DNA from 2 places in the Bifidobacterium sp. AGR2158 genome. Region 2 is predicted to be linked to the other one. Evidence: riboswitches for the same ligand, from Rfam matches in the RefSeq annotation. Region 2 holds a riboswitch; the other holds the start of a gene.

Region 1 (16,000 bases), on a different contig from region 2:
GAAGGAGGCGAAGGACGTCATCGGCTCGGACGAGTGGATCGACGCGCTTCGATACGACGACAACGACGCGATGGACCTCGACGACCTCGACGTGGACGCCCTGAGCGCCGAACAGGCGGCGCGGCTGTGGGCGCGGCTCGCAGCATGGGTGGAAACCGACCAGATGGCCTACTACGTGGACGACGCGCCGGTGTCCTCCGACGCCGCCTACGACGCGCGCATGCGCTGCCTGCAGCGGCTCGAGGCGGCGTTCCCGCAGCTTGATTCACCGTCCTCGCCGACGCGGCGCGTGGGCGGCACGTTCTCGAACGAGTTCGCCTCGGTGCGCCATCCGTCGCGCATGATGAGCCTCGACGACGTGTTCTCCTACGAGGAGCTGCGCGCCTGGTACGACGGCGTGCGCGCGGCGCTCGACTGGCCCGAGGGCAAGCCGCTGCCGATGACCTGCGAGATCAAGATCGACGGGCTCGCGCTCAACCTCATCTACCGCAACGGCGTGCTCACGCAGGGCCTGACGCGCGGCGACGGCGTGACCGGCGAGGACATCACGATGAACGTGCGCACGTTCCAGACAATCCCCGCGACGCTCGGCGGCCCCGAAGGCGACATCCCCGAACTCGTGGAGATCCGCGGCGAGGTGTTCATGCGCTGGGACGACTTCCATGCGCTCAACGAACGCCAGGAGGACGAAGGCAAGGCGCCGTTCGCCAATCCGCGCAACGCCGCAGCCGGTTCGCTGCGCCAGAAGGATCCGCGCATCACGGCGAGCAGGCATCTAAGCTTCTACGCGCATGGCCTGGGCGAACTCGTCTGGGGGCCGGGCAAGCCTGTCGACGTCGCCGACGAAGTGCACGACCAGTCCGAGGCGTACGCGCTGTATCAGCGGTGGGGCGTGCCGGTCTCGCCGCACACACGCGAGGTGACGAACTTCGACGAGATCATCGAGATGATCGAATACTACGGCGAGCACCGCTACGACATCGAACATGCGCTCGACGGCATCGTCGTCAAGGTCGACGACCTCGCCCTGCAGCGGCGTCTGGGCGCCACGTCGCGCGCGCCGCGCTGGGCGATCGCCTACAAGTACCCGCCCGAGGAGGTGAACACCGAGCTGCTCGACATCGTCGTGCAGGTCGGACGAACCGGCCGCGTCACGCCGGTCGCGATCCTCAAACCCGTCTACGTGGCCGGTTCGACGGTCTCGCGCACGACGCTGCACAACGGCTATGAGGTCAAGCGCAAGGGCATCCTGATCGGCGACGTCGTCGTCGTGCGCAAGGCGGGCGACGTCATCCCCGAACTCGTCGGCCCCGTGCTCGCGCGCCGCAAGGGACGCGAAGGGCAGCTGCGCGAGTTCCACATGCCGACGCACTGCCCGTCGTGCGGCACGTTGCTGCGTCCGATGAAAGAGGGCGACAAGGACCTGCGGTGCCCGAACGCCGAATCGTGCCCGGCGCAGCTGACGGAACGCATCATCAACCTCGCCTCGCGCAAGGCCTTCGACATCGAGCATCTGGGCGAGCAGAGCGCGATCGCGCTGACGAACCCGGAGGACAACCGACCGGCCTCGATCGAGGCGTACGCGCCCAACGTCATGGAACTGCGCGTGCGGCCGGGCGAGGAGCCCGAGCCGTACATAGCCCCCGAAGGGCTAGGATTGCCTCAGGTGCAGCAGCCGGTGCTGTCGAGCGAGGCGGATGTGTTCGACCTCGACGCGCGCCATCTCAAGGACGTGTTCGTGTGGCGCGAGGCGCCGATCATCGAGGTGAGCGAGAAAATCGAGGACGGCAGGCGGCGCAAGGTGCGCAAACGCATCGGAGGATCGGGATTGTGGCACCGCGTGCCGGCGTTCTGGACGACGCCGACGAAGGCGAGCGACGCGAAGCCCGTGCCCTCCGACGGCGTCGTCGTCGGCGTCGACGAGCGCAGCGGCCGCGACATCTACATCTGTCCCACGGAGACGACCCGCAAGATGCTTGACGAGGTCGACAAGGCCAAGCACACCGACCTCGACCGTGTGCTCGTCGCATTGTCGATCCGCCGGCTCGGGCCGCCAACCGCGCGTCTCATCGCACAGCATTTCGGCACACTCGACGCGATTGAGGACGCGACCGTCGACGAGCTCATGCAGATCGACGGCATCGGCCCCGAGATCGCCGAATCGGTCGTCGACTGGTTCGCGCAGGCGAAGGATCCGACGAGCTGGCGCGGCAAGGTGCTTGCCGCATGGAAACGCGCCGGCGTCGGCATGGAGGCGGATAGGAGCGACCTGCCGCAGACGCTCGCCGGACAGACCGTCGTCGTGACCGGCTCGTTGGAGACCTATTCGCGCGATTCGGCGAAGGAGGCGATCATGGAACGCGGCGGTCGCGCCGCTGGATCGGTCAGCAAGAAGACGGATTGGGTCGTTGTCGGCGCGAATGCGGGTTCGAAGGCGGCCAAGGCCGAGGCGCTCGGCATTCCGATGATCGACGAACGGCAGTTCGACGAACTGCTCGCCACCGGCACCGTCGCGGGCGTCAAGCAGACGCACGCCAACGAACGCAGCGTGTCCGCCGAGGCGTGACGCGGATTGGCGACGGCGGCACGGTGACTGTGGCGTGGTGACTGTGGCAGTGAGGGTCGCGGAAACATCAGCGCGGATTGGCGGCGATGTGGCGGCGTTATGATGGTGTCATGATGACGTCGTGACGTCACGACGCCGCTGACGAGAGTCGTGACGACGCGACATCATCATGAAGATGGCGTCATCACGTCACGATGACGTTAGCGCAGATTGTGACGACGTCGACGACATGACACTGTCACAACATCGCGGAAACGTCAGCGCTTATCGGCGGCCGACGTCGGTGGTACGTCGTCGATGAGTGTGCGCGCGAGGCGGACGAAGGTGTCGCCGAAGTCGTCGTCGCGCAGCGTGCCGTCCTCGTTGAGCACGGCGGGGCGTCCTTCGCTTTCGCCGATCTCGCGGATGCGTGGATCGAGTGGCAGCCGTGCGAGCAGCGGCACGTCGTGGCCGAGTGCGCGTGACAGCTGTTCGCTGACGCGTTCACCGCCGCCGGCGCCGAAGATTTCGAGACGTTCGCCGGCATGGTCGAAATAGCTCATGTTCTCGACGACGCCGCGCACGTGCATCGGCACCTGCAGCGCGACGAGTCCGGATCGCACGGCGATGTCGGAGGCGGAAGGCTGCGGCGTCGTGACGACGACGAGTTCGGCGTTCGGCAGCGCCTGCGCGACGGAGATCGCCATGTCGCCGGTACCGGGCGCCAGATCGAGGATGAGCACGTCCGGCTCGCCCCACCACACGTCGGCGAGAAACTGTTCGAGGGAACGCTGCAGGCGGGGGCCGCGCCACAGGATCGCGCGGTCGGAGCCAGCGAACATGCCGATCGACATGAGTTTGACGCCCCACGACGTGACCGGCATCAGCATGCCGTTGAGATTCGTCGGCTGGCTGTGCACGCCGAAGAGGCGCGGCAGCGAGAAGCCGTAGATGTCGGCGTCGATCGCCGCAGTGTCATAGCCAAGTGCGGCGAAGGTGGCTGCGAGATTCGCTGAGATCGACGATTTGCCGACGCCGCCCTTGCCGGAGGCAATCGCGAAGATGCGCGTCTTGATGCCGGGTTTGTTGAACGGGTTCTCGCGGCGTGCGGCCTTGAGGTCGCTGACGAGCGCTTGCAGTTTTTCGTCGGCCATCGTGCCGACGTTGATGCGTGGCGTGAGCCGTGCGTACGGGTAGCTGCGCACCGCCTGCTCGATCTGCGCGGCGATCTGCTCGGACAACGGGCAGCCAGGCACCGTCAACTCGACCTCGACGACCACGTCATACGCGCGCCCGCGTGCGGCGGTGTCGTCACCGCTATGGGTAGCATCGTCGACATCACTACGGGCGGCACTGCTACCGGTAGCATCGTCATCGTCATCGTTACGGGTAGCACTGCTACCGGTAGCAGCATCGTCGACATCGTTACGGGTGGCACTACTACTACGGGCAGCGTCGTTACGGGTGGCAGGGTCGTCGGTGCTACCCGTAAGATCAACGTCGGTGTCGGCGGCGTTACGGGCAGCGGCGTTGGGAGTGCCGCCCGTAAGCATGGAGGAGGCGCTACCGGTAGCATGGGGGGAAACGTCATCGGTAGCGTCGGGGGACGCGGCGCCGGAAGTCGGAATGACGGTGATGTTGGCGATCATTCCCAATTGCGTCACGGAACGACCCAATTCGGGGTCGATGACGTGATCCAAACGTTCCAGCACGGCGTGTTCAATGATCGTCGTCTCATCGCTCATTCGATTTCGATGCCTTTCTGCATGAATGGGAAAAGGACCCGAGGCAAATTGTCGTCAGGGTCGAACAACGACCCACTGTATTGCATGCGCAGGCGGCGCGCCAGAGGCGAACGAAACGGCAACGGGCGTTGCGATCCGGAAACGGCGGATCGCAACGCCCGCGCAGACGCCTCATTTCGGTTTCGAAGAAGGGACGCGTCACCGATATGCAACCCGTAAGCATCGCAGGCACATGCGCCCGACGACTACGGGTTGCAGTCGATTGTCATCGACGTCCGGATACGAAATGGTCGAGCGCGCCGGTCTTCAGCAGCATTCGGTAGAGCGCCCAGCCCAAGCCGCCCGCGATGAGCGCGCCGGAGACCACCGACGTGCCCAGATAGACGCTCGCGCGCAGCGTGCCCCAGCCTGGATTCGTGATCCAGTAGTAGATGCCGCAACCGAGACCGGCCAAAGCGCCGGAAAGCATCGTGCTCGCCAGATTCCACACCCTGTAGGCGAGCAGCGCGAAGCCGAGTTCGGCGCCGAGCCCCTGCATGATGCCGACGACGAGGGAGCCGCCTGCTCCCCATTGGTTGCCGAGCAGCAGTTCGAGCATCGCCGCGACGGTCTCCGCATACAACGCTGCGCCGGGTTTGCGGATGATGATGGCCGCAAGCGGGCCTGCGAACAGCCAGAACGCGTTGAGGATGCCTTCGAAACCGGGGGTGAGCGCGCCGAACAGCGCCAGCGGTGCCGTGCAGACGAAATCCCACACCCAGAAGATGAGGCCGGACGCGGCGGCGATGGCGGTGGCGGTCACCAGATCGACGACGCGCCATCGGCGTGACGCGTACGGGATGCGGGAGGCATTGATTTCGGTATCGGTCATGGGAGTGCCTTTCCTTGTCATAGTCATATGGAAATTCATATGGTGGAAGGCACGGGGAAAGAGACGTCCGTGCGTCGGCATTACCCGATTCACGTTCATGCGGTCGAAGCTCACGCTTCCTCTCAGCCTGCCTGGCAAGCCCCCGTGTCAGCATCCAGTAAAGCAGAGGGCATGTATTTTGGTCGGTCGATAACGCGATGACGATGATGCAGCGTGGACGGAGTAGGAGAGTGAGGAAAGTGGAGGAGAGATGCACCCTGTAAGCAGTGCTGCCGGTAAGCAGTGCTGCCTGTAAGAGACATACCACCTGTAGAAGGACGTGCCGCCCATAAGATAAGAAGGAGGTGCTGCCCGTAAGGGGATGCACCGCCCATAAGGGGATGTACTACCCGTAAGAGGTGGCGGGCGAGACGATAGGGATGGGGAGACGATGGGGATGGGCGGGGCGTCGGAGGAGGGCAATGAAAAAACGGATGGCATTGCGTGAATGCCATCCGTTTTTATCGGATTCCTAAGGAATCAGATGTGGAAGTAGAGCTCGTACTCGAGCGGGGTCGGCTGCAGGCGGGCCTGATCGATCTCGCCACGCTTGAGGTCGATCCAGGTCTCGATGAGGTCTTCGGTGAAGACGTCGCCGGCGGTTAGGAAGTCGTGATCCTCCTCGAGGGCGTCGAGCGCCTCGGCGAGCGACGACGGCACCTGCTTGATGCCGGCATGCTCCTCCGGAGGAAGCTCATAGAGATCCTTGTCGACCGGCTCCGGCGGCTCGATGTGGTTGAGGATGCCGTCGAGGCCCGCCATGAGCTGCGCGGAGAACGCGAGGAACGGGTTGCACGACGGATCCGGAGCACGGAACTCGATGCGCTTGGCGGCCGGCGACGTGCCCGCGAGCGGGATACGGATCGCGGCGGAGCGGTTGCGCGCGGAGTAGACGAGGTTGACCGGCGCCTCGAAGCCCGGGACGAGACGGTGATACGAGTTGAGCGACGGGTTCGTGAACGCGAGCACCGACGAGGAGTGCTTGATCAGGCCGCCGATGTACCAACGGGCCATGTCGGACAGTCCGCCGTAGTTCTTCTCATCGTAGAACAGCGGCTTGCCGTCCTTCCACAGCGACTGATGGCAGTGCATGCCGGTACCGTTGTCGCCCGCGATCGGTTTCGGCATGAAGGTCGCGGCCTTGCCGGCGAGCGCGGCCGTCTCGTGGACGACGTACTTGTACTTCATCAGGTCGTCGCCCGCGTGCTGCAGCGAGTTGAAGCGATAGTTAATCTCCTGCTGGCCGGCGCCGGCGACCTCATGATGCGCGCGTTCGAGGATGAGGCCAACCTTCTGCAGGTTGGAGACCATGTCGTCGCGCAGATCCTGCGTGTGGTCGATCGGCGGGACCGGGAAGTAGCCGCGCTTGACGCGGTTCTTGAAGCCGATGTTCGGCGTGCCGTCCTCTTCGACGTCGAGACCGGAGTTCCACGGGGCTTCGATGGAGTCGACCTCGTAGAAGGAGCCGCGCATGTCGTTGCCGAAACGGACCTTGTCGAAGATGAAGAACTCGGCTTCCGGAGCGAAGGAGGCGGTGTCGGCGATGCCAGTCGACTTCAGATAGGCCTCGGCCTTCGCCGCGACCTGACGCGGATCGCGCGAATACGGCTCATCGGTCAGCGGATCGACGATCGAGAACGCGACGTTGAGCGTCTTGTGCTTGCGGAACGGATCGACGTAGGCGGTCGTGATGTCCGGGACGAGCTTCATATCGGACTCGTTGATGGCCTGGAAGCCTTCGATGGAGGAACCGTCGAACGGCATGCCCTCGTCGAATGCGTCATTGAGGAATTCGCTGGCAGGGACCGTGAAGTGCTGCTGAACACCAATCAGATCGGTGAAGCGAACGGAGACATATTCAATGCCTTCCTGATTGATCAGGGCCTCGGCGTCTTCCTTGGTTTCGAGTGTGGTCACGGGACCGCTCCTTTCAATAAGTGGTTACGGGTATCAGCATAGGTCGCAGCGTTTCGCTCACTCGAAGTTTGAGTTACGAATATGTTTCGGGCGGTAAGGGCGCAATCGTCGGCACGTCGGAAACGTTGAAACGACGGCGATGCCGCGTCACGGAGGACGCACCGCCGCCATCATGCCCCTGCGCACAATGTGGACATCGTGATGCCGTTGCCGTTCTTACGGGCAGTGGTCGTTCTTCTTACGGGTGGTCGTTCCTACGGGCCGCAATCGTTACGGGTAGCGGTTGTTGCGGGGGTCATTCATATGGGTGGCAGTCGTTACGGGCAGTCGTCGTCGGCTTGTTCGTGCGGACAACACTATTCATTTTCATTACGGGTGGTCGTGATCATCGGAAGTGATGACGGTTGTCCATGCATACGGTGATCGATCTCTTACGGGTGGCGTATGCCTCGGTGCTACCCGTAAGGAAAATGTTCGTTACGGGAGACAGTCGTTACAGGTAGCGAGTGTTATGGGTAGCGATCGCTTACGTGCCGCAATTGCTACGAACTGTCGTCTCCTTACGGGGGTCGTCTCTTTACGGGCGCCCGTTGCTTACGGGCAGCCTCCCTCTTTTGCGCAATCGTTGATTATGCATCGACTATGCAATGACGATGCGGAAGGTCACAGAAGAGTCGTGCAGATGACGTCGGCTGCGCTCGCGGACGGATCAATCACAGCGAACAAATACAGGTGAACAAAATATAGACAAAGAAAAAGGGACCGGCGAAACCGGTCCCGAACAGTTTAGACGACGAGAATCAGCGTCCACGCATCGCGCGCTTGCTGACCTTCTGCATGCGCATCGGGTCAATGCCCTTGGGAACGCCCATGCTGCTCTTGCGCTGCAGCGTATGCAGGCGTTCGTTAAGCGTGATCAGCTGATCCTTCGTCATCACAAAACGACGGCGCTTCTTCACCGTGCGCACGAGCTTGTTGGAGCTCGTGTTCGGGATGTACGTGCGCTTCTTAAGGATGACGTTGCGCAGATCCTTGAGACGCACCTGCTTGGGGCCGGTGCCGACGCAGATGCGGTAGATCGGGATCTGCGAACCGGCGGTCACGCCTTTGATCATCTTCTCCTGGCGGTCCATCGCGCGCATGACGCGGCCGTAGTCGCCCTCGCCGATCAGATAGATGCCCTGATAGCCGGTGCCGCGCCAGATCGCGTCATGCGAGCGCGGGTCGACCCACACCGGTTCCTGCGGGAAGTCATAGCCGGCCCTTTTCATGTTGCCGAGGACGCTGATTGCCGCGCCCGGCTGACCCTCGAGCTGCTTGAAGCCGACGGCGTCCGCGCGGCGCGTGAGCACGATTGTGGCGAACAGCAAGCCGGTGACGGCGGCGAGGATCATCCAACTGATCCACCCGAACCATCCCCAGTGGAACACGAATCCGCAGACCAGCCCGATGACGATCGGAACCGCGAACACGCCGCCGACGATCCACGGCAGCGCCTTGTCCTCTCTATGCGTGAACTGGTAGATCTGCTTGATCTGGCTGAACATGCCGCGCTTTTTCTTCTTCGGCTGCTCGTCCTTCGATGCCATGTATCGCCTCTCCTAATTGCTTTGCGAACATTTTTCGAACGCTATCGGATGCGTGCTGTTGCAATGGTTCCATACTCTATCAGTTGACCATCCCCTCTTGTGTTACATCGATGCCGCCGATAAGCGTGACCGCGGTTCTCGTGAATTGTTCGGTGGGCGGCGAGGGAGTGCGCTGCCTGTAAGAAGTGTGGCGTGCTACCGATAAGAGATGCGAGAGGACGGAGATGTGCTGCCCGTAAGAAGTGCGCTGCCCATAAGTGTGTGCTGCCCGTAGGAGGGTGCCGCCCGTAAGAAGTGCGCTGCCCGTAAGAGTAAGCGTGTACAACCCGTAAGGGATGCGCGGGCGCGACAGAGTTACGAAAAAAGGGGGTGACGTCGTCGTGTGGACGGCGTCACCCCGCTGGGAAATCGAAGAAACTGCGGCGTCAGCGGGTGTGCAGCGGGCGGCCGTCGGCCTTGAGCAGCGTCTCGCCGAGCATCTCGCTGAAGGTCGGATGCGGATGGATCGCGTCGGCCGCCTCGTGCAGCGGAATGCGATTGGCGATGATCTGCTGGGCTTCGGCGATCATGTCGCTCGCATCCGGTGCCACGATGTGTACGCCGAGCACATACTCGGTGTCGTCGCCGGACGTGTCGCGGCCACTGACGATCGAGAAGGAGCCGCCGGTGGCGTTCATGACCATGCGCGGATTCGACATCACCGGGAACACGGTCTCCCTGACGTCGGTGTAGCGTGCGTCCGCCTGCGCATCCCGTAGCGTGAGTCCGACGGTGGCGAACTCCGGCGAGCTGAACACGATGTTCGCGATCGCGTCCTCGTTCACCGGCCGCGCCTTGAGTCCGCCGATCGTCTCGGCGATGACGAGACCCTGCGCGAAGGCGCGGTGCGCGAGCGCGTGGCCGGCGGTGATGTCACCCAACGCCCAGACATGGTCGAGGTTCGTGCGACCGTATTCATCGATGACGACCATGCCGGCGTCGTCGAGCGCGACGCCGCAGTCGGCGAACCACGGCTCATCCGTGTTCGGCGCGCGGCCGATCGCGCCGAGTGCGATCTCCGCGCAGATCGTACGCTCCTCGTCGTCATCGCCGAGCGTGTAGTGCACGGTCGCGCCGAGGTTGACGCCGGTATCGACACTGCGAACGTGCGCATCGCGGATGATGTTGATGCCGCGTCGTTTGAGTTCGCGTGACAATGCGAGCGCGGCGCGGCGGTCGCTTTTCGACAGCACGTTGTCCTTGCGGATGAGCAGCGTCACGTCGCTGCCCGCGCTGTTCCAAATCGACGCGAACTCGAGCGCGACGGCGCCGGAGCCGATGATGACCGCGCTGTGGGGGAACGTGTTGAGCGACAACGCGGCCGTCGAATCGACGATCGCGCCGTGGTATGTCGTGCCGGGAAGGTCACGTGGGCGCGAGCCGGTAGCGAGCACGATGTCGTCGGCCGTGATGTCGAGGTCGCCGGTGATCTCGTCGAAGCCGCCGTTTTTCGTGAATCTGCGCACATGCTCCTGGCCGGCGGAGGGTACGACGCGCACATGGCGGTCGGCGCCCAGCGACGCGTCGCCGCGGTAGACGGTGATGCCGCGGTATTCGATGAGCGCGCGCAGTCCGTCGACGAGCGTCGCGACGGTGTGTTCGCGATAGTCGCGCAGGCGTCCAAAATCGATCTCCTCGAGTTTGGAGACGATGCCCATCGTCTCGCCGTGTGCGAGCGCGTCGAGCGTCCGGGTGGCGGTGATGAGCGCCTTCGACGGGATGCATCCGCGGTTGAGGCAGGTGCCGCCGAGCGTCTCGTCACGTTCGATCATGACGACCGATTTGCCGAGTTCGGCTGCGCGCAGGGCGGCGGAATAGCCGCCGGGTCCGGCGCCGATGATTGCGATGTCGAAATGTTGGGATGCCACGATGCCTCCAGAAAGCTGCGGTGTACTACCGATGGACCGGCAACCATTGTAATGCATGCGACGCAAAGGCCGCCGCGCTGCGACGCCCTGCGGCGTACGGGCGGCGGCTGTTGTTACGGGTAGCTGTTGTCATCGTCGTTACGGGTAGGTGCTTGTCTTACGGGTAGCTGTCATCGTTGTTCGTGCTTACGGGTGGTCGTCGTTGCTACAGGTAGTCATCATCGTTATGGGTGGCCGTTTCGTTACAGGTAGGCGCTGTTCACGCTTACGGGTAGCTGTCGTTGTTACGGGTAGTTACGGGCAGTCCTCGTTTCTGAGGGTGATCGTTTGGGCTTACAGGCAGTCGTTGTACTGATTCCACGTTTCCGATGTGCAGAGCATCACCGACGCACGAAGCAGGCGTCGCGCTTATGGGCAGTCGTGGCGATCGCGCTCATCGTGATCGCGATCGTCGATGTGGCTACGGGAGGTCATGATTATGTGTACGGGAGGGATACTTCCCATATCGATCAAGCGGGAGCACGCGGCCTGCGAGGAGAAGGAGAGTGACGGCAGAGTTCGAGTGCTACCGCTAACGAAGATGCTGCCCGTAACGAGATGGCGCCCGTAACGAAGGTGCTTCCCGTAAGAATGATGCGTCCCGTAAGAGGGCGCCTCCCGTAACGAAGAACGCTGCCCGTAACGAAAGAGCTGCCCGTAAGAGAACGGTGCTGCCCGTAACATGCGACGCAGCGAGAGCGCGCGACACGACGCGGTCACGCGACCACCCGAACAACAAAATGCGCGGGGTGGCGGGGAATCGTTGACTCCCTACCGCCCCGCGCATCGCGTTTGCGTACGATTTACTTGGGCCAGTGGCCGCGCTTCTTGTAACGCGGCTTCGGCAGACGCCAGCGGCGCAGCTGGATCGCGCGGCTCCACGCATAGGATCCGGTGCGCATGCCCTTGGCGACGGCCTGCTCGCCGTATTTGGCGATGAGCAGTTTCTTGAGTTTGCGCCACATCACGACGACGTCGATGATGATCGCGAACAGATACACGTACAGGAGCGTCATCAGGATCAGCGTGATTTGGATGCTGTACGGGATCTGCCTGGCGAAGGCCGTGACGATGACGGACAGCACGAGGATGACGAGCGCGACGGGGATGAAGAACTCGCCGATGTTGAATCGGGCGTCCACATAGTCGCGCACATAGACGCGCCAGGGGAGGCGTTCGGCCTTTGGCATGTTCTGCAGGTCGCCGGTGCGCATCGCCTCGTATTCGCGGTTTTCGCGTTCACGCATGCGTTGCTTCGCCGCCTTGCGCTGTGCGGCGCTGTCCTTCGGCACGAGCGGTCGGATGTTCTTCGCCTGCGCCTCCTTGCGTTTCGGCGTCGGACGTCCCTTGCCGCCCTGTTCATCCTTGAGCTGCGCGTTCTCGCCGTGCGCGTTGCGCGCGACCTGTCCTTCGTTGCCTTCGTCCTTCTTGTTCACTGCCATGAAGCCGAGCGTACGTGAAGACATCGACGCCGAGGCCACGCCGCCGCCCTCGGCACAGGACATGGCGCGGAACGGTGAAGCCGCCTACAATCGACAATCGAAACATACGACCCGTAAGCGTCAGGAGCGTCGATGCGATCGGCTTCGACGTTACGGGCGGCACATGCGACGCTTCGTCGTTCGCCGTGCGATCCACACGACGAACGACGTGCACATGCGCAATGCGCGCAACGTACGGGATGCGCACGGCGCAGACGACGCAGACGGGTCGACGGTCGGATGGCCGCGCCGCGGCACGGGCGGCAATGACGAAAGGAACGACATGGAGATATCGGCACAGGAGATCCGCGCGCGCGTGGCGGCGGACTGGCAGGGCATCATGGACGTCGTACGGCAGAAGGTGGCGCTCAGGTCGGTGTCCGCACAGGGCATCACCGGCGATCATATGAAGGAGTCCGCGCAGTACGTCGCGCGGATCATGCGCGAGGTCGGCGTCGACGCGCGCGTCGTGCAGTCGCACAACCCCGACGGATCCGCGGGTGCATGGGAAGTCATCGGCTCGCTCGAGACGAATCCGGACGCGCCGACGGTGCTGCTGTACGCACACCACGATGTGCAGCCCGTACCCGACCCGGACGAATGGGACACCGACCCCTTCGAGGTCACGCAGGTGGGCGACCGCCTGTACGGACGCGGCACCTGCGACGACACCGGCGGCATCGCGATCCACTATGGCGCGCTCAAGGCGCTCGGCGACGACCTCGGCGTCAACATCAAGATCTTCTTCGAGGGCGAGGAGGAGATGGGCTCGGCGAGCTTCATCCCCTTCATCGAGGAACACCACGACGAATTCGACTCCGACGTGATCATCGTCGCCGACTCGGGCAACTGGGCGCCCGATGTGCCGTCGCTGACGACGTCGCTGCGCGGCAACGCGACCTGCGACGTGCATGTCAAGGTGCTCGAGCATCCGGTGCACTCCGGCCAGTACGGCGGCCCGATCCTGGACGCGAACACGCTCGCGGCGATGCTCATCGCGAAGATGTACGACGAGGACGGCGCGCTCGCAATCCCGGGCGTCGAGGGCGGCGACCCGATCGGCGGCCTGCAGCGCGACGTCGAGGAGACGGACATGCGCGCGGCGGCGGGTGTCGTCGACTCCTACCGGCTCGCCGGCGACGGCTCGCTCGCCTCGCGGCTGTGGACGAAGCCGAGCGCGACCGTCATCGGCTTCGACGCTCATCCGGTCGACGGTTCGTTCAACGTGATCAGCCCGGAGACGACGTTCCGTGTGAGTCTGCGCGTCTCGCCGCTGCAGGACCCGCACGCCGCGATGAACGCGATGGTCGAGTTCTTCGAAGGCAACGCGCCCTTCGGCGCCGACGTGCACGTCACGCCGCTCGACGCCGGCATGGGCTGGGCGATGGATCCCGACTGCGAGGCGAGCGCCGACGCGGCCGCCGCGCTCGAGGAGGCCTTCGGCGTCGCCCCGGTGAACAAGGGTGAGGGCGGTTCGATCCCGTTCATCCCGGAATTGCAGAAGATCTTCCCCGACGCGCAGGTGCTCGTCACCGGCCCCGAGGACCCGATCTCGAACGCGCACAGTCCGAACGAATCGGTGAGCGTCTCCGGACTCGAGAAGGACGTCATCGCCGAGGCGCTGCTGCTTGATAAGCTTGGCAGGAACTGAAACCACGGATGATCCCGAATGGGATCATCACGAATAAAGGAGAAGATCATCATGTCCATTGCCTCCATCATCGCCTCCATCGGTCTGGTATGCTCCATGCAGGCCGCGCCGGCCGCCTCCATGCAGGTCGACACGATGGACGCCGCGCCGACCACGGCCGAATCGGGCAGGGGCTGCAATGCGTTCCTGCATTGGCTCGGCCTGTGCCTGATCTGAGGCAGGGCGCACGCGCAATGACGTCGAAAGGACGCGGGATCAGGCGCATCCGGCACCCATACATCGCTTTCTTCATCATCGTGTTCTCGGTGCTGTATGAGCTGAACGTATGGGTGTACGCGATGCCCAAGCCCTCCGCCGGCACCATGGTGTGGCTGATGGTGGCCCAGGCCATCGTCGTATGCTGCTACTGGTTCCCGGTGTGGGCGTCCGTCGCGGTGCTGCTGCTCAACGGCGTCGGCGAATACGCCATCCCCGGCTACGGGCAGTTCACGGCCTACTTCCTGTTCCTCGCCGTGGTGCTGATCAGTTATAAGACATCGACCAGGATCGCCGCGGCCCTGTGGTTCGTCATGGCCGCATATACATGCATAGAGACGAACGTCAAGCTGGGCTCCTTCTCCCCCTACGGCTGCACGGCGTTCTGCATGGTGTATCTCGCCATGGTCGTCGTCGGCCGGTTCCTGGCTTGGAACGACCGGCGCAACGAACAGCTGCGCAAAGCCGTGGAGCTCGAAGTCAAGGTCAGGCAGCTGGAATCGAACCAGTATCTGGCCGCCTACCTGCATGACGCCCTGTCCCAGGAGCTCGCCCTCATCTCGATGGAGGTACAGCTGAGGAACGCCGATCCGGGCAAATCGGACGACGAGCGGTGGGAACGCGTCGGGGAATACGCCAGCAACGCCTTAGGCGACCTGCGTGGGATCATCATGCAGCTGCGTGATGATTCGATGTCGCTGCGGTTGTCCGACAGTCGGGACGAGGACATCGCCACGGTACTGAAAAATCAGGGGAAAGCGGGCGACGAACTGCTGCATCGGCATGGATTCGCCGGCGACACCGAGGTGGATGTCATGCGCGACGCGAACGTCCATGATCGGGAGATCGACGGACTGGTCATGCTGATCTGCCACGAGATCTACGCCAACATCCTCAAACACGGCGACGCCGCGGGGCGATATCAGGTGCGCATGGAGGAGACCGCCGCCCATGTACGCATCGTCTACGAGAACGACATCGCCGAATCGAGCGAAGCGAAGATACAGGGAGGCAACGGCATCCGCGTCCTGCGCTCGCTCATCACGTCGATGGGTGGTACATTCAGCCATGAACGGGTGGACGGCGTTTGGAAAGGCTACGTCGAACTGCCGATCAGCGGAGATGACCGCGTGCCACACCTGGATGCCGTCGTCAACGTCCGTTCAGCAGCAGCCTGACGACGTTCTTGGGTGAGCCTACGCCGTATTTGGCGGCGATGTTGCGCATATAGCCGCGTACGGTGGAGGCGCTCAGCCCCATGTGCGCGGCGATGGTCGCACTGTCCGCGCCATACTGCCGCATCAACGCGAAGGTCTCCTGTTCCTGAGGCGTGAGTGGATTGCGCGGCGCGGGGAGTGTACCGTGGTCGGCCTCGCCGGATCGGGTCGCCTCCATGATTGCGGCATGCGCGTCGCGGGCGGTTCGGAATCCCCTCGTCGTACCGTCCTGAATAAGCAGTTCGATGAGCTTGGGCAGGTATGCCAGCTGTTCCTTCTGCATCAGTCCCTGCGCGCCCGCCGCCGTGATCTCGTCGAGATAATGCTCCATCGCGATGCATGTCATGCCGAGCACGGGGGTGTGGTCGTTGATGGTGCGAAGCTGTCTGCAAATTGCCGGACCCGACTGGGGAATGAGGTGCATGTCGAGGAGCACGATATCCGATCCGTCGCACTGCGTCACCACATCATGTTCATTGCCGCGCAAGGTGTGGATGCTGATGTTCGGACATTGCAACCTCAGATAGCTGGCGATGTTCTCCGCGGCGCGCGGATCGTTCTCCACCATCATCAGATGCATGTCTTCCTCCCTCCTATGAAGCATGTTCATGCCATCCCGATTTCGGCGTGCTCATGCCAGCCATGGCGCAGACGGGCGGATCCGTCTGCGCCATGGCTTTTGATGATTCCACTATCTATTATCTATTTCTACTATCTATTGATATTCATTAGCCGATATTCATC
Region 2 (16,000 bases):
CCTCCGCATGCTTGTTCTGCATGTAGGTGTCGGCGTCCTGACGCGTCTTCGCGCTGTATTCGTCGGCCTCAGTACGCGTCTTCGTCGAGTAGGCCTCGGCCTGCTCGTGCACGCTCTTGCCGTAGGCGTCCGCGTCGTCGCGAGTGCGCTTGCTGTAAGCGTCCGCTTCCTCGTGGACGCGCTTGTTGTAGTCGTCGGCCTCGGTGCGCGTGCGGTTCGAGTAGTCGTTGGCCTTGCCGATGAGCTCCTCGTACTTGCGCTGGCTCTGCTCGGTGATCTCCTTCGCCGTGGCCTTACCCTTGTCGACGTACTGGTCGTGCAGCTGCATCGCGAGCGTGAGCATCGCCGTGGCGCGCTCCGGCTCACTGTTGGCGGCCGCCGCCGCGCTCTTGATCTTCTGCAGGCTGCCGGTCTCGGTGTTCGGCTCGACCTTGGCGACCTGGTCGCGCAGCTGCTCCTCGCGCTGCTTCGACTCCTCGAGCTGCTTGCTCAGCTCGGCGATCTGGGCGTCCTGCTGCTGCGCACGGACCGTCTGCTGGTGCGCGTTGGACAGTTCGCGACGCAGGTTCTCGCTGTCGGCGCGGAACTGGTCGCGCTGCTTGGTGATCTCGGCGAGCTGCGCGGCCAGATCCGGCTGCTCGGAGTTCTGCGCGGCCTGCGCGGTGAGCTGGTCGATCTGCGCGCTCAGACGCTCGACCTGCGCCTTGAGCTGCTCGTTCTGCGAAGAGAGCGTGCGGTTCGTGTCCTCGGCCTCGGCGAGTTTGCCCTGCGCCGCCTGCACGGCCTGATTGGCCTGAGCGATCTGTGCCTGCGCCTGCCCGTCGGCGCCCTGGGCGGCCGCGGCGCGCAGCGACTGGTTCTCGTTCTGCAGCTGCTGGACCTGATTTGTCAGATCGGAGATCTTCGTGTTGAGTTCGGAAACGTCCGGGCCGAGCGCTTGGGTCGACTGGCTGCCGGCGACGGCTTGCTTGCCCAAAGCTTCAACGGTCTCGGTGACCTGATCAAGGAAGTCGTCGACCTCGTCAACGTCGTACCCTTCTTTGAAGCGCACCGTCTGGAAGGTGTGCTCCCTAATATCCTTAGGCGTCAAAAGAGCCATATATCTTGCACCTCGCTTTGGGTTACCACCCGGCTTAGTTGGACTTATTTGTTGATGCTAGCACGGGTTGCGTGCAAACAATCACGTTTCTGCTTAATTTCCCCGCCCTGCGGCCGTCTCGCGGATCCTCGTCAGATGAGCACCCGCAGCACGATGAGCGCGAAATACAGCACGAGGAAGCTCGTGTCGAAGGACACTGGTCCCATCGGAATCGGCTTAATGTACCGACGCAGCCACCGCAACGGCGGCTCGGTGAGCGCGTAGACGATCGAGACAAGCGTCGCCGCGAATCCCCGCGGCCGCCATCCGCGCGCGAGCACAAAAATCCAGTCGAGGATCATGCGCGCGAACAGCACGAGCATGTAGGCGTCGATGAGCCAGTCGACAAGCCTGAACAGCGTCGCAATCAGCATCGAGAGCATGCCGTTCCCCTACCTTCCCGTCTCGCCTGCGCCATGCACGCGCCATGCGTCGTGCCGGTCACTGCGCGAAGAGGTCGTGCGCCGTGTTCTGCTCGGCGTCCTCGGCGACGATGTCGACGCGCGCGGGGCTGAGCAGGAACACGCGTGGCGTGACGCGCTCGATCGATCCGGACACGCCGAAGACGACGCCCGACGAGAAGTCGACGATGCGGTAGGCGACCGCCTCGGAAACGCCGGTGAGATTGAGCACGACCGGCACGCCATCGCGCAGCGCGCGGCCGACGAGCTGCGCATCCTCGTACGAATGCGGATGGATCGTCGTGATGCGGCTGACGCGTCCCTGGAATGGGGCGGCCGGCTTGCGCGCCGATGCCGGCTGCGCGGTCGCGGCCGGCATCGGCGTCACCGAGCGGTCGGAGTCGAAGGACGATGCGGCCTCGTCCTCCTCCTCATCGAATTCGGCGTCGTCGTCCTCGGCGACGTCGGTCATGCCGAGATACGACATCGTCTGCTTGAGAAACCCGGGCATCAGTGTTTCCTTTCTGGCTCTTCTGGCTCAATCAGCGCAGGAAATCCGGAATGACGATGCCATCATCCGGATCATTCGGCGCATAGCGATCCGGCTCGATGCTCGGATCGAAGATCGGCGTGACCGGCGTCGGCGGCACGGCCGGCGTGACCGGCTGCTCCGGCTCGACCGTCGTCTGGAAGATCGGCGTCGCGTTCGGCGCCGGCGACGTCACCATCCGCGGCAGCGTGCCCGTCTTGTCGGCCGGCTTGACCGGCTCCACATGGCGCGTGGGCTGGGACGCGGGCTGCACGGCGGACTGGGCGTTGGTGAAGTCCCGCGTGGTGGTACCGGTCGTCTCATGCTTCGCATCGAAGCCGGCGGCAATGACGGTGACGCGGATCTCGTCGCCGTAGGCATCGTCGAGCGCCAGACCCCAGATGATCTGCGCCTCCGGATGCGCGGAGCGGCGCACGAGCTCGGTCGCGGCGTAGGCCTCCTGCAGTTTGAGGTCGGTCGACGCGGCGATGTTGATGAGCACGCCGTTCGCGCCGTCGATGCTCTCCTCGAGCAGCGGCGAGCTGATCGCGATCTCGGCGGCCTGCGTCGCACGGTCGTCGCCCCGCGCGGAGCCGATGCCGAACATCGCGGTGCCCGAATCGCGCAGGATCGACGTCACGTCGGAGAAGTCGACGTGGATGTAGGAGTTCATCGTGATGAGGTCGGTGATGCCCTGCACGCCGGCGAGCAGCGCCGTGTCGGCGGTCTTGAACGCGTCGACGATGCCGATCGAACGGTCGGCGAGTTCGAGCAGGCGGTCGTTCGGGATGACGATGAGGGCGTCGACCTCCTTGCGCAGGTTGTCGATGCCGAGCGCGGCCGAGGCGGCGCGCTGCGGTCCCTCGAAGGAGAACGGACGGGTGACGACGGCGATCGTCAGTGCGCCCTGCTGGCGCGCGGCGCGCGCGACGAGCGGGCTCGCGCCGGTGCCGGTGCCGCCGCCCTCGCCGGCGGTGACGAAGACCATGTCGGCGCCCTTGACGGCCTCCTCGATGTCGGACTGGTGGTCCTGCGCCGCCTTCGCGCCCTTCTCAGGATCGGCGCCGGCGCCCAGACCGCGGCTCGAGGCGTCGGACAGCGAGATCTTGACGTCGGCGTCCGAACGCAGCAGATCCTTTGCGTCGGTGTTGATCGCGACGAACTCGACGTTCTGCAGCCCTTCGGCGATCATGCGGTTGACCGCGTTGCCGCCGGCTCCGCCCACGCCGACGACTTTGATGTTGGTTTTGTCGTTGAAATTGTCATTCTGGGCAATCTCGCTCACGATGTTCTCCTGTCACTCACGATGCTGGTCTCTACTGTATCGCAGACCGCACGATATTCCACGCCCCACAAGTCGCCATGTGAAACGCTTCATGGAACGTCGCACGATTGCGCCACGATGATTTCTTTGCATTCTTTTCACATTGCCGCCTTCGGTTTTCCCGTACCGGACACTCGACTAATATCCGGCATCCATCGGGTCGTCGCCGAACAGACGCTCACGCTCCTCGCGCGTCGTATGCCGGGAATCCAACCATCCGTAGGGAAGATGCACCTTTTTCGCAAAGCGAACACGGCCGCGTGGCTTGTCGACGACGCGCGCCGGGATGCGCGCGTCGGGGTCGAGCGTCGCGACGAGACGGCGGACGTCGTCGAGCCCCTCGCATTCCATGAACGCACGGCGCATCTGGCCGCCGACCGGGAATCCCTTGAGATACCAGGCCACGTGCTTGCGCAGGTCGTGCACGGCCATGCGCTCGTCGCCGTTGTAGAACTCGGTGAGCAGTTCGGCGTGTCGCACGATGATCGCGCCGACTTCGCCGAGCGTCGGGTCGGCGCGCTCGTCGCTGCCGGCGAAGGCGTGGCGGATGTCGGCGAAGATCCACGGCCGTCCTTGGCAGCCGCGGCCGATCGCGACGCCCGCGCAGCCGGTCTCGTTGACCATGCGCACGGCGTCGTCGGCACCCCAGATGTCGCCGTTGCCGAAGACCGGGATGTCGAGTTCGGCGACGAGTTCGCCGATCCTCGACCAGTCGGAGTGGCCGCCGTAGTATTCGGCCGTCGTGCGCGCATGCAGCGTAACGGCCGCGCAGCCCTCCTCCTGCGCGATGTGGCCCGCCTCATGGAAGGTCACGTGCTCGTCGTCGATGCCGACGCGGAACTTCGCAGTGACAGGGATGCCGGCCGGCTCGCACACGCGCACGACGCGGCGGACGATGTCGGCGAACAGATCGGTCTTCCATGGCAGCGCGGAGCCGCCGCCGCGACGCGTGACCTTCGGCACCGGGCAGCCGAAGTTGAGGTCGACATGGTCGGCCATATGCTCGTCGACGACGATGCGCGCCGCCTGCTCGACGATCGATGGGTTGACGCCGTACAGCTGCAGCGAGCGCGGCCGTTCCTGCGGCGCGAAGCGGCACAGCCGCAGTGCCTTCGGATTGCGCGCCACGAGCGCGCGCGCCGTGATCATCTCGGCGACGTACAGTCCGTCGGGGCCGTATTCCTCGCACAGCACGCGGAACGGCCAGTTCGTCACGCCGGCCATCGGCGAGAGCATGACGGGCGTCGGCACCGTGATCGACCCCAACTGCAACGGTTCGAGGGCATCGTCGAGCCGTTCGGGCGTCGGATCGATGCTCGGGTCGAGCGTCGGCGCGTCGGCCGCGAAGGCCGTCATGGATGGTTGCTGCGAAGCGGTCATGGTTCCCTGTTCGGACATCGGCGGATAAATGGGTGGATAACTCGAATGGCAGCGGACACTGTAGGGCGTCGCGCTGAAAGATTCCTGACAAAATGCCTGCCGGACCGGGGTCCGACAGGCATCGGGAGGAGGGACGGCCGCAACCGCGACCGTGCGCGTTGTAGTACAAGCCTCCGGGCTGAGTACTCAGTACAAGCCTCCGGCTTGGGCGATGTGGACGCTGTCGGGCCATGCCTCGCCGCCCATCTCGACCGGCTTCATCGGCACGCGCGTGCGCTTGTCGTTGATGCGCGCGGCCACGTAGTCGGCGACCTGCGTGAGCGCGACGCGCTCCTGCTGCATCGTGTCGCGTTCACGGATCGTCACGGCCTGATCGTCGAGCGTGTCGAAGTCGACGGTGATGCACAGCGGCGTGCCGATCTCGTCCTGACGGCGGTAGCGGCGGCCGATCGCACCAGACTCGTCGTAGTCGATCATCCAGTCGTTGAGACGCAGATCGGATGCGAGGTCCTGCGCAATCTTCTGCAGCTCGGGCTTCTTGCTCAGCGGCAGCACGGCGGCCTTCATCGGGGCCAGGCGCGGGTCGAGGCGCAGCACGGTGCGCTTGTCGACGCCGCCCTTCGTGTTCGGCGCCTCATCGACGTCGTAGGCGTCGACGAGGAAGGCCATGAGCGAGCGCGACAGGCCGGCCGCCGGCTCGATGACGTACGGGATGTACTTCTCGCCGGTCGCCTGGTTGAAGTAGCTCAGGTCCTCGCCGGAGTGCTCGGAGTGTGCGCCGAGATCGAAGTCGGTGCGGTTCGCGATGCCCTCGAGCTCGCCCCAGTCGGAACCCTGGAAGCCGAAGCGGTATTCGATGTCGACGGTGCGCTTCGAATAGTGCGCGAGCTTCTCCTTCGGATGCTCGTAGTGGCGCAGGTTCTCCGGCTTGACGCCCAGGTCGAGGTACCACTGCGTGCGCGCGTCGATCCAGTACTGCTGCCAAGCCTCGTCGGTGCCCGGCTCGACGAAGAACTCCATCTCCATCTGCTCGAACTCGCGCGTGCGGAAGATGAAGTTGCCCGGCGTGATCTCGTTGCGGAAGCTCTTGCCGGTGTTCGCGATGCCGAACGGCGGCTTCGAACGCGAGCTCGTCATGACGTTCTTGAAGTCGACGAAGATGCCCTGCGCGGTCTCCGGACGCAGATAGTGCAGCGAATTGTCGTCCTCGACCGGGCCCAGATGGGTGCGCAGCATCATGTTGAAGTCGCGCGGCTCGGTCCAATTGCCGCGGGTGCCGCAGTCGGGGCACACGATGTCCTTGAGGCCGTTCGGCGGCATCTGGTCGTTGTGCTTCTCGGCGTAGGACTCCTCGAGCTTGTCTGCGCGGTGGCGCTTGTGGCAGGTGAGGCATTCGATGAGCGGGTCGTTGAAGACCGAGACGTGGCCGGAGGCGACCCAGACGGCGGACGGCAGGATGATCGACGTGTCGACGCCGACGACGTCCGGACGGGTGACAACCATCGAGCGCCACCATTCGCGCTTGATGTTGTCCTTGAGCGCCACGCCGAGCGGGCCGTAGTCCCACGCCGAACGCGTGCCGCCGTAGATTTCGCCTGCCGGGAATACGAAGCCGCGACGCTTGGCGAGGGAAACGACTTCATCAAGTTTGGAATTAGCCACAATGCACCTTCTGGTTTGAACGGTTTGGGGTCTTACATCAACGTCCGCATCCTACCGTCATATCGTGACACGCCGTCGCCGCCGACGGCCTGTCCCAAGCCGCCGATACGTTCGTAAGGTGCAGGGGAACTTCCATCGGGGAAGTTGAGAGAGGCGCAACGCCTGACCCTTTGAACCTGTTTGGGTAACGCCATCGTAGGGAGTCAACATATGTGCAAGGCAACGACAGCCGACCATCACGATCTCGCAGCCGACGACGCGCTGCGCGCATCGATCCGCCGATCCGTGCTCGACGTGCGCGCACGCACGCCGCTCGCGCAGTCCTTCACGAACTTCGTCACGATCAACCTCGTCGCGAACGCGCAGCTCGCCTCAGGGGGCACCGCCGCGATGAGCTATCTGCCCGACGACGTCATCGACATCGCGGCGATGTGCGGGGCCACCTACATCAACGTCGGCACGCTGCTGCCGTTCTACAAGGACGCGCTTGGCGAGATCACGGCCGCGCTGCACGACGCCGGCCACCGCTGGGTGCTCGACCCGGTCGCCGCCGGCCTCGGCGCGACGCGCACGGCGATCCTCAAGGCGATGCGCGACGTGCCGCCGTCGGTCGTGCGCGCGAACGCGTCCGAGGTCATCGCGCTCGACGCGCTGTGGGGCCTGTCCGACGGCTCCGACGTGACCGACGGCCCCGCCGGCGTCGAATCGACCGACGATGTCGACTCCGCGCTCGCCGCCGCCAAGCGCGTCGCGAGGCATCTGCGCGCACACGACAAGGACGGCCTCGGCGCCGTCGCCGTCTCGGGCGAGACCGACCTCGTCACCGACGGCGAGCGCGTCTTCCGTCTGCCCGGCGGCGACGCGATGATGACAAAGATCACCGGCGCCGGCTGCGCGCTCGGCGGAGTGGCCGCCACCTACCTGTGCGTCGCCGAGCCGCTCGTCGCGGCGCTCGCCGCGTCCCTGCTGTTCGACCGCGCCGGGGAACGCGCGGCGACCGAGTCCCACGGACCGGGCTCGTTCCAGTCCGAGTTCCTCGACGCCCTATGGGCAATCGACGCCGACACCGTGTCGACGTCCACGATTCTGGAGGCGAACCGATGACCGCTGTGTTCCCGTATCCGTCCATGCGCAGGTCCTTCGACCTGCGGTTCTACTTCGTCGTAGGCCCCGACGACTGCAAGGGGCGCACACTCCTCGACGTCGTCTCGAAGGCGCTCGACGGCGGCGCGAGCTTCGTCCAGCTGCGCGCGAAGCACGCCGATGTCGCCGACATCGTGTCGATGGCCGCCGACATCGCCGAGGAGATCCGCGGCCACCATCTCGAGCACCGCGTCGCCTTCGTCATCGACGACCGTGTCGACGCGGCGATCGAGGCGCGTCACCGCGGCATCAAGGTCGACGGCGTCCACATCGGCCAGGACGACCTCTCCCCCGAGGAGGCGCGCCGCCTGCTCGGCAACGACGCGATCGTCGGCCTGTCGGCGAACACGAAAGAGCAGGTCGAGGCCGCGAACGCGCTGCCGGCCGGCACGATCGACTACATCGGCGCAGGCCCGCTGCATGCGACGGCCACGAAGCCCGAGGCGGGCGTCAACGGGTCGGCGGCGACGCTCGACGCCGACCAGATCAACGCGCTGTGCGACGCGAGCCTCTACCCGCTCGTCGTCGGCGGCGGCGTGCACGTCGACGATGTGCCGATGCTCGCCGACACTTACGCCGACGGATGGTTTGTCGTCTCCGCGATCGCCGCGGCTGACGATCCGGAGGTCGCCACGCAGCGTCTCGTCGACGCGTGGACCGCTGTACGCGGCGACGCGCGCCACGACTACGAGGAGACGGTCGGCACTCCGACCGAGCTGCCAGCGGTGCTCACGATTGCGACGACCGATTCGTCGGGCGGCGCCGGCATCGCCGCCGATCTCAAGACGATGCTCGCCAACGACGTCTACGGCGAATGCGTCATCGCCGGCATCACCGCGCAGAACACGACCGGCGTGCAGGCGATCGCGTCCGTCGACGCCGCGCTCATCGGCCAACAGATCGATTCGGTCTTCGACGACATCCGTCCGGCGGCCGTCAAGATCGGCGTCGTCGTCGGCCGCGAGGCGATCGAGACGGTCGCCTCGAAACTGCGCGCGCACGGCGCACAGCACGTCGTCGTCGACCCGGTCATGGTCGCGACGAGCGGCTCTGAGCTCTCCGACGACGAATCGGTCGTCACGATGACGCGTGAGCTGTTCCCGCTCGCCGAAATCATCACGCCGAACATCCCGGAGGCGTCCACACTCATCGGCGACTCGATCGACGACCGCGACGCGATGGAGCGCGCTGCGCGCACGCTCGCCGAACGCTACGGCTGCGCGGCGCTCGTCAAGGGCGGCCACGGTACGAACGACGCGAGCGACGTGCTCGCATGGCCCGGCGGCGACGTGCGCTGGTTCGAGGGCGAGCGCATCGCGAACACGAACACGCACGGCACCGGCTGCACGTTGTCGTCGGCGATCGCCTCGAGGCTCGCGCTCGGCGACACGCTCGGCGACGCCGTCGCGCATGCGAAGGCGTACCTGGGCGGCGCGCTGCGTGCACAGCTCGATCTCGGCGCCGGCTCCGGCCCGATGGACCATGGCTGGGCGCGCCACTGAGCACCGGCCATCTTGATTGCAAGGACTTTGCAATCAATCAAATCGAATCGACTTCACAATCAACAGTTTGCAATCAACAGGAGGGACATCCATGGCACAGACGGCACAGCCTTCCACTTCGCCGACGCCGGACCGCAACGCCGAGCGCCAGCAGGTGCCGACCGACGAAAACGGCAAGCCGATCATCAACACCGTCGCCGCCGTCGCGATCGCGCCGAGCGGCGTCGGCGCCGAACTGAGCGAATACGTCGCGCAGGCCGTCGCCGTCATCCGTGATTCGGGACTGCCGAACGAGACGAACGCGATGTTCACGAACATCGAGGGCGACCTCGACGATGTGCTGCGCGTCGTGCGCGACGCGACGATGAAGCTCGCCGAGCAGGGCTACCGCACCGGCGTGAGCCTCAAGCTCGACATCCGCCCGGGCTTCAGCGGCCAGATGGCGCAGAAGCCGGCGCTCGTCGACGAGATCATCGCGACCGGTCAGTACGACTGAACGGAGCGAACGCGGGCATAGCGCAATGCGCGGGGCCGGGAACGACGATGTGTCGTTCCCGGCCCCGCGCATTCATGCATCCGGCGACGCTACAGTCGATTTTCGATTCAGTCAAGACCGATCGACGCGAGCGTGTGCATCGTCAGGTCGCGCAGATGCGTCGTGCCGGATTCGCTGACGAGTTCGGCGGCGCGCGCGCCTTCGGACGGCATCGAGTACGAACTCATCGCATGCTTGCCGCCGTTGACGTACACCTCGACGCAGCCGCGGTCGACGAAGACGCGCAGGTCGAGTGTGCCGGAGGCGAGTTCGGCGTCGGACAATTTCGCGACGCGGTAGCCGCGGTCACCGTTGGCGACGTTCTGGCGGTCGATGACGACGCCGCCGATCTGCGCGTCGAAGACGATCGCCGTGTAGTGTCCGTCGCCGGTCGCGTGCACGTGCAGCCCGGCGCGTTCTGCGTCGGTGCGCGCAAGGTCGATGCTCATCTCGATCTCGACGGCGCCGCCGTCGTCCTCGAGCACCGTCGCGCATTCGTTGACGCCCAGATCGAGCGCGCCAAGGCCGACGCTGCCGGCGCGCAGGCCGCGCATCTCCTCGACCGGAGCGGTGACGAGGTCGCCGTCGGCGTCCATCGTGATCTCGCGCGGCAGCGTGAGGTTGCCGCACCAGCCGTCCTCCTCCATCGCGATCGGCGCGACGAAGGGGCTCATCCAACCGAGCATGATCTGCCTGCCGTCGGCGTGGAAGGACTGCGGCGCGTAGAAGTTGTGCCCCTCGTCCCACAGGCGGAACTCGGTTTCGGGACGGAAGGCCTCCCCCGGACGCCACGTGCCGATGATGTAGCCGGCGTTGTTGACGTTGCGGTTCATGAAGCCGTCGGGCTTCGCGCCCATCGCCGAGAAACCGATGACCCACTTCTCGTTGCCGTCAGCGTCGCGGATCGGGAAGAAATCGGGGCATTCAAGCATGAAGACATTCGGGTCCGGATGCTCGAACAGCACGCGTTCGAAGCTCCAATGCACCATGTCGGGCGACGTGTAGAGCCACATCTGGCCACGGCCCTCCTTCGACGAGACGCCGAAGGTCATGTACCACACGTCCCCGGTCTTCCACACCTTCGGGTCGCGGAAGTGGTGGTCGACCTCGTCGGTCGGGCAGTCGATGATCATGCCCTGCTTCGTGAACGTCGTCATCGCGTCGTCGTCGGGGCGCGCGAGCATCTGCACCTGCCAGTCGCCGCCGGTGTTGTCCTTGCCGTTGGCCCAGCGGTGGCCGGTGTAGTAGATCCACGGGCGTCCGTCGTCGCCGATGACGGCCGAGCCGGAGAAGACGCCGTGGCGTTCCTGTTCGAGGCTCGGCGCGAAGGCGATCGGCTCGCGCCGCCAGTGCAGCATGTCCGGCGAGGAGACGTGGCCCCAGTGCATCGGACCCCACTGCGTGCCGTAGGGGTGCAGCTGGTAGAACACGTGCCAGCGGCCATCGTAGCGGCACAGGCCGTTCGGGTCGTTGATCCAGCCGCCGTTCGAGGCGATGTGGAACTTCGGGTACCAGCGGTCGTTGCGCGTCGCGGCGAGCGCGGCGACGCCGGCTTCGGCGAGCCTGAGCTGCTCGGCGTGGTCGGCGATCGGCGTCAGCAGCGGATCGGCGGGCGTCGTGGCGGGGGACGCGGCAGACGGGGTGAAGGTTGCGTTGGTCATGATGGGTCCTTTATCTGCGTATCGAAAATATCCGCGTATCGAAAATCAAGTTGTTGATATCAGGGGAAAGGGGCCTGCATCGCCATACGCGATGCAGGCGCGCGTCGTCACATGTCTTCGCTGTCGGCGCTGAGCACGGACTCGTCGGCGGCCAGCGACGGGGTCTTCGAGTCGCGGATGAACGGGTCGCCGTCGACCTGCTCGTCGTCGCGCTTGATGACGAAGAAACCGTAGATCGTCGCGGCGAGGACGATGCCGGAGATCGTCAGGAACGTCGCGCGGTCGCCTATGCGGTCGTGCAGCATGCCGAGCGGCGTCGAGAAGACGACCTGGCCGATCTGCGAAGCGATCTGGAAGCCAACCATGTACAGCGTCGCCGAGAGCTTCGGGTTGAAGTGGAGCGTGAAGTAGCGGAAGGCCGGCAGGCAGAACAGCGGCACTTCGATCGCGTGGAACATCTTGACGATCGAGATCGCGACCGGATCGTGGAAGATGCCGCACAGGCCGATGCGCAGGAACATGACGGTCGAGCCGAGCAGCAGCGCGTTGCGCACGCCGATCTTGCGCATGATGATCGGCACGACGCCCATCATCGCCGACTCGCAGAACACCTGCACCGAGTTGAGCGTGCCGTAGACGGCGTTGCCTGTCGCCTCGCTCGGGAACAGCGACGCGTAGTAGGTGGGGAACATCTGCTGGTCGAAGACCGTGTAGAACGTGTTCGTCAGCAGCATGAAGACGATGAGCACCCACAGTGCTGGCATTTTGAGGACCTTCGCCATCTCCTTGAGCGTCGGGTTCGACGGGGCGGCGTCCGGATCGGCGGCCTCCTTGAGCGCCTCGCGCTGCTCGGCCGGGTACCACGTCAGGTACACGATGAGCATGCCGAGGCCGAATGCGGAGCCGATCCAGAAGTTGATCATCGGGTTGATGTTGAACACGAAGCCGGCGACGAGCGCGACGATCGCGTAGCCGAAGGAGCCCCAGGCGCGCGACTGGCCATACTCGAAGCCGAAGCGGCGGCTGTAGCGTTCGGTGACGGCCTCGATGAGCGAGCAGCCGGCCATGAATCCGGCCGAAAGCACGATCGAGCCGACGAAAGCGGCCGCCATCATGTTCGTCTGCATCAGCGGCGCGTAGACGAACTGCACGAAGGGGCCGACGAGCGCGGCGATGACCGAGATGACGAGGACGAGCCTGCGCTTGAGGCCAAGATTGTCCTGGATGAGCCCGTAGCAGAACATGAGCACGAGTGTGGCAAGCGAGTTGATCGAGTAGATCGTGCCGACCTCGGCGCCGTTGAGCCCCATCGAGTTGAGCCAACGCTGGAAGAACGACCACCAGATGCCCCACGAGCAGAAGAACAGGAAGATGCCGGTCGAGCTTTGCAGATAGGAGGGGTTCCTCCACACCTTCGCGGTTGTTGATGTTGCCATGATGAACCTCGTTGTCAGGGCTTGGGAAAGCCGGATGCATGACGGATCTGACCCGCCCCGTACGGAGCGGGCGTGTGGAACATCCCTCCCGTCGACTACGTCGTTCGCGATGTCCCGATGCCCTTCAGCATAGTTCGTCAATCGTTTGACGTCAAACGATTGACGAATCCTTCACGAAGTACCCACAATTACTGAAGCGCATAAGGTCAATCGTTTGACGTGTTTTAACGACATCGACACTGCACCGACGTCGCCCTCCCCGGCGTGTCGCAGCCGCCGCCGCTCAGCGTGCCGCGACCGTCATCGCCCGCCGTGCCGCGACCGTCATCGAGCCGCGTGCACCGACGCCTTCTCGATGAGCGTGCAGTGCACCTTCGCCGGCGACGGCGTGTCAAGCAGCGGCATGACGGCCGTCGTGCGCGGCCACGCCGCCTCGTTGATCGCGCGCCCCTCGATGTCCGCGACGAGGCGGTTCGCGGCCCAGTATCCCATCTCGTAGTGCGGCAGCTCGATTGTCGTCAGCTGCGGCTCAAGTGTCTCGGCGAAGACGCGGTGGTTGTCAACGCCGACGACCGAAATATCGTCGCCGATGCGCAGCCCACGGCGTGCGGCGGCCTCGTAGACGTACCAGGCGCGCGCGTCGTTGAAGCAGAAGAAGCCGTCGGGCCGTTCGGAGTCGAACAGTTCCTCGACGGCGCGCAACGCGGGCCCGTTGTTGAGCACGTCGCGGCGCAGCCGTTCGTCGACGTCGATGCCGTGGTCGATGAGCGCCTGTCGGTAGCCTTCGAGCCGTCCGTCCTGCGCGACCATCGGCTCGGTGCAGCCGATGTAGGCAATACGCCGGCAGCCGGCCTCGATGAGCCGCGTCGTAGCGTCGTAGCCGATGCGCGTCTCGTCAGGCTCGATCGACGCGAGGCGCCCTTCGGCGTCAGTCGCGTCGACGAGCACGAGCGGGAATCGCCGCAGCGATTTCGGCACGTCGACGACGCGGTTCGACATCGCCGAATAGAGGAAGCCGTCGACGCCATAGCGCCTGAGCGCGCCGACCTCGTCGTCGATCGCCTGCGCGTCGTCGCCGTTGACGGTGAGCAGCACGTAGCCGAGCGCGCTGAGCGCGTCCTGCGCGCCCTGAATCATGCCACCCGCGTACGGCGTCGTCGCGACCTCGACGCTGATGAACCCGACGATGTGCGTGCGGCTCGTGCGTAGCGAGCGCGCGAGCGCGTTCGGCTGATAGCCCATCTCATTGGCCGCCTCGCGCACGCGCTGCGCGATCTGCGGCTTGACGCGCCCGTTGTCCCTGCCGTTGAGCACGAGCGAGACCGTGGAGACCGAGACCCCGACGCGCTGTGCGATCTGCTTCATCGTCGTCATATGCTCCACGATAATTGCGGCGCGGATAATTCCGATGCCGCCCACAGCGATGATCGTGCCGATGTCCACGCCGATGCCCACCCCGTGGACTACACTGGTTGGTCGGCCGCGCCGACGCGCGGCTTCGACATGACGTTTTTCTGGTCGTTCGGCGGCGGACTCCTCACCTTGCCGCGGCAAGCCGGCGACCTTCCAGCGCGCACGGCGCGCAGAAAGCAAGGTGCAGATGACTTCTTCGAGCCACCCGCGCGCATCCCGCTCCCCTCTTCAGCAAGCATCTCCTCAGCAAGCGTCTCCTCAACATGAGTCGTCGATCATGCGCGCACTGCGCAGGCACTGGCCTACGGCGGCCGTCGTGGTGGCGATCCTCGCGATCTGGCAGATCTGGGTCAACGTCACCCATCCCCCGGTCACGATGATCGCCTCACCGAGCCAGATCGTCGTCGCGACGGTGCGCGCATGGCCCACGCTGTGGCCGGCGAGCGTCGTCACCTTCGCCGAAGGCGTGTGCGGTTTCCTGATCGCCTGTCTCGTCGGCGTGCTGCTCGGCGTCGGCATCCACTGCTCGCGCACGGCGTACGCGGCGCTGTTCCCGCTCCTCGCCGCCGCGCAGACGCTGCCGCTCATCTCGATCGCCCCGCTGTTCCTCATCTGGTTCGGTTTCGAGCCGCTCGGCAAGGTCGTCATCGTCGCCGTCTTCGCGGTCTTCCCGATCGTCGTGCAGACGATGCGCGGCCTTGAGGCGGTGCCGTCGTTCTACGACGACGTCGCGACGACGTGCGGCGCGTCGCGCGCATGGGCGCTCTTCCACGTCGATCTGCGCGTCGCGGCGCGGCAGATCTTCGGCGGCGTGCGTGTCGCCGCCGCCTACGTCTTCGCGACGGCTGCGACCGCAGAATACCTCGGCGCGCGCCGCGGTCTCGGCATCTGGCTGCAGGCCGCCTACAACTCGTTCCAGACGCCGCTCATCTTCGCGGCGACCTTCGTCATCATCGTCATGACCGCGCTGCTGCTGCTCTCCGTGCACATCGTCGAACGACTCACGATCGGCGCGCCCGGCGACGACGAGGACCCCGACGCGCAGTAAGTCGCGCAGTAACGCGCGCTGATTTTCCGCGCATTCGACGACGACCCATCGCAAGCGAACATCATCGTTCATGCAATCATTCATTCTTTCGCCATCATTCATCAATTCATCAGGAGATCTCATGACTTTTCGCCGATTCCTTGCGCGCGTCGCCGCCGCCGCGGCCGCGCTATGCTCAATCCTCGCCGCCGCCGCATGCGGTGGCGCGCCGGCCGCCGATGGGCTGCGCCACGTCACGTTCATGCTGTCGTGGGCGCCCGACACGAACCACATCGGCGTCTACGTCGCCCGCAACAAAGGCTACTATCGCGACGCCGGCCTCGACGTCGACATCGTCGCCGTCGCCCAATCCGGCGCCGAACAGGCCGTCAACAACGGCGTCGCCGACTTCGCGCTGTCGAACCTGACGAACGTCGGCGTCTACGCGACGAAGGGCGCGCGCCTCAAGCAGGTCATGCAGGTGCAGCAGAAGACGAGCGCGATCTGGTGCGCGCTCGCATCGAACACGGCGATCCAACGGCCGCGCGACTTCGACGGCAGGACCTTCGCGACCTTCGGCTCAAGCGAATCGGACGCCGTCATCCGCCGCATGATCGAAACGGACGGCGGCAAAGGCGACTTCGACAAGGTCACGGTCGGCACATCGACGTTCCAGACGCTCGCGTCCGGACGCGCCGACTTCGGCGGCTTCTACGCCACATGGGAGGGCGTGCAGGCGAAGATGAACGGCCCCGAACTGCGCTGCTTCACCGAACCCGACTACGGCGTGCCCGGCAACGCCGACTCGATCGGCATCATCACGAGCGACCGACTCATCGACGACGACCC

The links. A riboswitch is a leader RNA that binds a small molecule or an ion and turns the genes downstream of it on or off. The one in region 2 is predicted to bind thiamine pyrophosphate.
Region 1: it holds a riboswitch for thiamine pyrophosphate, as region 2 does, so the genes downstream of both, G606_RS0100760 (ECF transporter S component) here and G606_RS0106115 (hydroxyethylthiazole kinase) in region 2, are expected to answer to the same signal.

The regions. Positions count from the first base shown of each region.
Region 1 is NZ_AUJM01000011.1:73,431-89,430, reverse strand. Features, by position in the region: gene ligA (NAD-dependent DNA ligase LigA) at 1-2,566, shown strand, start outside; partial or broken gene G606_RS09325 (Mrp/NBP35 family ATP-binding protein) at 2,824-3,831, opposite strand; partial or broken gene G606_RS11510 (iron-sulfur cluster assembly protein) at 4,186-4,290, opposite strand; gene G606_RS0100760 (ECF transporter S component) at 4,556-5,161, opposite strand; TPP riboswitch at 5,210-5,317, opposite strand; gene glnA (type I glutamate--ammonia ligase) at 5,681-7,117, opposite strand; gene G606_RS0100750 (DUF4191 domain-containing protein) at 7,918-8,706, opposite strand; gene G606_RS0100745 (dihydrolipoyl dehydrogenase family protein) at 9,132-10,613, opposite strand; gene G606_RS0100740 (DUF3043 domain-containing protein) at 11,456-12,094, opposite strand; gene G606_RS0100735 (dipeptidase) at 12,417-13,784, shown strand; gene G606_RS11070 (hypothetical protein) at 13,836-14,000, shown strand; gene G606_RS09320 (sensor histidine kinase) at 14,018-15,217, shown strand; gene G606_RS0100720 (response regulator) at 15,192-15,824, opposite strand; gene G606_RS0100715 (hypothetical protein) at 15,999-16,000, opposite strand, start outside.
Region 2 is NZ_AUJM01000013.1:332,294-348,293, forward strand. Features, by position in the region: gene G606_RS0106085 (DivIVA domain-containing protein) at 1-1,099, opposite strand, end outside; gene G606_RS0106090 (YggT family protein) at 1,231-1,521, opposite strand; gene G606_RS0106095 (cell division protein SepF) at 1,580-2,050, opposite strand; gene ftsZ (cell division protein FtsZ) at 2,082-3,353, opposite strand; gene dusB (tRNA dihydrouridine synthase DusB) at 3,531-4,772, opposite strand; gene G606_RS0106110 (glycine--tRNA ligase) at 4,959-6,434, opposite strand; TPP riboswitch at 6,547-6,654, shown strand; gene G606_RS0106115 (hydroxyethylthiazole kinase) at 6,645-7,538, shown strand; partial or broken gene G606_RS11535 (thiamine phosphate synthase) at 7,562-8,122, shown strand; gene thiD (bifunctional hydroxymethylpyrimidine kinase/phosphomethylpyrimidine kinase) at 8,294-9,079, shown strand; gene G606_RS0106125 (thiamine-binding protein) at 9,171-9,575, shown strand; gene G606_RS0106130 (glycoside hydrolase family 32 protein) at 9,683-11,275, opposite strand; gene G606_RS0106135 (MFS transporter) at 11,383-12,711, opposite strand; gene G606_RS0106140 (LacI family DNA-binding transcriptional regulator) at 13,036-14,085, opposite strand; gene G606_RS11200 (hypothetical protein) at 14,086-14,391, shown strand; gene G606_RS0106145 (ABC transporter permease) at 14,402-15,172, shown strand; gene G606_RS10130 (ABC transporter substrate-binding protein) at 15,294-16,000, shown strand, end outside.